DNA from 2 places in the Marinobacter shunpengi genome. Region 2 is predicted to be linked to the other one. Evidence: predicted binding sites of a transcription regulator. Region 2 holds the regulator's gene; the other holds the start of a gene.

Region 1 (2,203 bases), on a different contig from region 2:
GGGCGCGAAGGCGCTGGCCCGCGCCGCCGCCAGGGCCTCGTCAAAACCATTGCAGTGCTGTCCGATGTAATGGCTGTCCAGTCCCCCGGTATCCGCCAGCCACACCAGCAGGCCGTTGAAAAGCACGGTATCAGTACCCGGTTTCAGGGCCAGGTGCAGGTCTGCCAGCTCGGCGGTGGCGGTGCGCCTGGGGTCGATGACCACCACCCGCCGCCCCGGACGGTCCGCAGCCTTCATGCGCTGGTAGAGCACCGGATGGTTCCAGGCGGCGTTGCTGCCGGTAAGTACCAGCAGGTCCGCCAGTTCCAAGTCCTCGTAGCAGCCCGGCACCACATCCTCACCAAAGGCCCGCTTGTGAGCGGCTACCGCCGAGGACATGCACAGTCGGGAATTGGTGTCCACGTGGGGGGTACCGATAAAGCCCTTGGCCAGCTTGTTGGCGGCGTAGTAGTCCTCGGTCAGCAACTGGCCGGACAGGTAGAAGGCCACCGATTCCGGACCGTGGTTTTCTACCGCCGCGCGAATGGCGCCGGCAACCTCGTCCAGCGCCCGGTCCCAGGTGACCCGACTGCCCAGGACCCGGGGGTAGAGGGTCTGTCCCTGGCTGCCGGTGGTTTCGTGCAGGCTGGAGCCCTTGACGCAAAGCCGGCCGTAGTTCGCCGGGTGCGAGGTATCACCCGCCACCGGGGGTCCGCCTGCCGCCTGGTCGTCGGAATGGGGTGTGGCCAGCACGCCGCAACCCACACCACAGTATGGGCAGGTGGTCCGACGCGGTTGTTGGAGGTTCTGGTTGCTCACGGTCGCTCCGCAAATTCCCTGTGTCCAGTGGCCGGACAAAAAAAGCCCGACGGCCCTGTACCCTCAGGGAGTCTGGTCTGACTCCGGGAACAGCTCCGTCGGGCTTCGTTGCCCGCTCTCATCCCGCCCGAGCTTGGTATCACTGGCGGAACATCAAATTGCTTGCCCTCAATATCAAGCAAGAATGGTTCCACAGCCCGCTTTGAGCACTCTTCCGGAAGGCCCATATCGGTAAATGCCCGTGGCATCAGGTCATTACGGAAGTCGATCCACCCTATAAGGAAGGGCGTAAGGCCCGACCCCGGCCCGATCCTCGCCACTTGCCGCACATGACTGGTGCGTAGCGCTCGAAAATGCACCGCCGATCCCCGCGATGATCCCGCCAGAAAACTGCCGGAAATTTGCACGGCTCTGTTTTACAAGGGAATTCAGAACTGGCACAGGTTCTGCAATGTCCTGGGCAAGAGCAGGCCCAATGGCGTGGCCTGTTCCGGGAGTCCCCGCGCATGTCCCGGGGATCCCACTGACATTCTGACTGATCTGCAGACATTGGCGTCTGTCTCCCTGGAAACCGGGGGACAGGCGCTTTTTTTTGGGCGAAGAATCGAGTGAAAGACGTTTGGGGGAAGCAATAATGAAACGGAATCTGATACTGGCAGCGTCCCTGGTCCTCGGACTGACGGGCACCGCCCACGCCGAAATCGGCCCGGCGGAAAAGCCGGACCTGAAACTGGGCTTCATCAAGCTGACGGATATGGCCCCCCTGGCAGTGGCCTGGGAGCAGGGCTTCTTCATGGACGAAGGGCTGTTCGTGGAGCTGGAGGCCCAGGCCAACTGGAAGGTGCTGCTGGACGGAGTCATCACTGGTGAGCTGGACGGCGCTCACATGCTGGCGGGCCAGCCGCTGGGCGCCAGCATCGGCTACGGCACCCAGGCCGACATTATTACCGCGTTCAGTATGGATCTGAACGGCAACGGTATCACCGTTTCCAACGATGTCTGGGAGATGATGCAGCCGCAGATCCCCGACAATGCCAATGGCAATCCGCAACATCCCATCAGCGCCAGCACCCTGTTGCCCGTGGTTGAGCAGTACCGGGACAACGGCGAGCGCTTCCGCATGGGCATGGTGTTCCCGGTGTCCACCCACAACTATGAACTGCGTTACTGGCTGGCGGCAGGCGGCCTGAATCCCGGTTTCTATGCCCCGCAACGGGGTGACACCAGTGGCACCCTGGAGGCAGACGTGCACCTGTCCGTGACCCCGCCGCCGCAAATGCCCTCCACTCTCGAGGCCGGCACTATCCAGGGGTACTGCGTGGGCGAACCCTGGAACCAGCAGGCGGTGTTCAAGGGCATCGGCGTGCCGGTGATCACCGACTACGAGATCTGGCCCAACAATCCG
Region 2 (2,203 bases):
CCACCTTTTCCGCGATAAATTCCAGAATCCGCTTCTTGCTGGTGCCATTGACCCGGCAATGGGTGAGTTCCGGCGCCAGTATGTTGTTGATGGTCAAGGTCGAATCGGTCATGGATGCTCGTCGGTCCCGATAAAAAAATGCTGCGGTACGAGTCCGTACCGCAGCGTTGTGAGTCAGATTATAGCCGTTCCGGTATCGCAATGGTTAGCGGGCAGTTGCTCCGTGCATCCGGTCAACGTTCTTTTCCTTGTGCTTGAGGATCTGCCGGTCAAGTTTGTCCACCAGGGCATCGATGGCGGCGTACATGTCATCGTTTTCAGCCTTCGCGTGGATTTCGCCGCCGACCACATGCAGCGTGGCTTCCGCGATCTGGCGCACCTTTTCCACCTCCAGGGTTACCTGACAGTTGCTGATGTGATCGAAGTGGCGCTCAAGTTTTTCGAATTTCTCGTTGATGTAATCCTTGAGGGAGGGAGTCAGTTCGACATGATGACCGGAAATGTTCAGTTGCATGGGCTTCTCCTGTTTGTCAGACCCTTTGTGTCAGACCAGTCGCTTCCGCTCGTTGGAGGGCGGAATATGCATGGCTTCACGGTACTTTGCCACCGTTCGCCTCGCCACCTTGATGCCCTGCTCTCCCAGCATGGTGGCAATCTTGCTGTCACTGAGCGGCTTTTTCGGGGTTTCCGCCGCAATCAGTTTCCTGATCATTGCGCGAATGGCCGTGGACGAGCATTCGCCGCCTTCCTCGGTGCTCACGTGGCTCGAGAAGAAGTACTTCAGCTCGAAGATGCCACGGGGCGTGTGCATGAACTTTTGCGTGGTGACCCGGGAAATGGTGGATTCGTGCATTTCCACAGCCTGGGCGATGTCCGACAGGATCAGCGGTTTCATCGCCTCTTCCCCATGGTCCAGAAAACCCTGTTGATGTTCAACTATTCGTGTCGCCACCTTCAGCAGGGTCTCGTTCCGACTCTGCAGGCTCTTGATGAACCATTTCGCCTCCTGGAGCTGATCCCGCAGATAGGTGTTGTCGGCACTGCTGTCGGCACGCCTTATAAGGGAAGCATAGCTGGCATTGACACGAATGCGCGGGGCAATTTCAGGATTCAGTTCCACCCGCCAGCGGCCCTTGTCCTTGCGTACGATCACGTCCGGAATCACGTAGTCCGGCTCGGAGGTGTCCAGGGCGTTGCCCGGGTGCGGGTTGAGGGCGGTGATCACCGCCAGCACTTCCCGCAACTGGTCTTCCTTCAGGCGACTGCGCCGTAACAGTTGTGCGTAGTCGCGGTTACCCAGCAGGTTGATGTAGTGGGTGATCACCAGTCGCGCCTTGTCCAGCCACGGGGTGTCTGCGGGCAATTGGTTAAGCTGGATCAGCAGGCATTCCTGCAGGTCACGGGCAAAGACACCGGGCGGGTCGAAGTGCTGCAGGCGGCGCAGGACGGCTTCCACCTCGTCCATTTCCACCGGGTCCTCGTCTTCGTCGTCCATCAGCCCGGAATGGATTTCCTCCAGTGCGGAGGTCAGGTAGCCGCGCTCATCCACGGCATCCAGCAGGGCATGGGCGATGGCGGCATCCCGCTCGCCCATGGGGGTCAGGTTGAGCTGCCACTCCAGATGGTCGTGCAGGGTCTCGGTAGTGGGACTGCGGCTTTCGAAATCGGAGTCATTGTCGTCATCGCCCCGGGAGGCGGGAGCCGGCGCGGACTGGTAGATATCGTCCCAGGCGGTGTCCACCGGCAGGTCGTCGGGGATGTTGTCGGACGGGTTGTTGTCCGCCGACCAGTCCGATTCCTCCCAGGTATTGTCGGCTGCGGACTCACCTTCCGAGGCGCTGACCGACTCCTCGTTGTTGTCCCGCTCGGCGTCGGAAGACTCGTCGGTGTCTTCCTCCTCGGAGGTTTCCAGCATCGGGTTGGAGTCCAGGGCCTGCTGGATTTCCTGTTGCAGGTCCAGTGTGGAAAGCTGGAGCAGACGGATCGCCTGTTGCAGTTGTGGGGTCATCGTCAGGCTCTGACCCATCTTTAACTGTAAGGAGGCTTTCATCACCATGGTTTCACATCCATCGCCCTTCTGAGGTAGCCGGTAACAGAATCGTTGCTAAAAAACACTGATTCAGCTCAAAAAATAGCTGAAGTCAGGCAAAAAAATCAGCATTACCGGATACTTGGAAATAACAAGCAAGTTCTTTGCCGAGTG

Evidence for each region. The regulator sigma-54, encoded in region 2, starts transcription at its own class of promoters, with help from an activator protein. The targets are predictions, from matches to a motif close to ANTGGCATNNANNTTGCTNT.
Region 1: a site for sigma-54 is predicted at 1,232-1,251, ahead of ACJO3T_RS15830 (CmpA/NrtA family ABC transporter substrate-binding protein). Genes of this name have one in related genera too.

Annotation. Positions count from the first base shown of each region.
Region 1 covers NZ_JBJJLA010000022.1:35,513-37,715, forward strand. The annotation lists gene ACJO3T_RS15825 (nitrate reductase) at 1-798, opposite strand, end outside; gene ACJO3T_RS15830 (CmpA/NrtA family ABC transporter substrate-binding protein) at 1,433-2,203, shown strand, end outside.
Region 2 covers NZ_JBJJLA010000011.1:126,898-129,100, reverse strand. The annotation lists gene ptsN (PTS IIA-like nitrogen regulatory protein PtsN) at 1-112, opposite strand, end outside; gene hpf (ribosome hibernation promoting factor) at 206-514, opposite strand; gene ACJO3T_RS06155 (RNA polymerase factor sigma-54) at 545-2,050, opposite strand.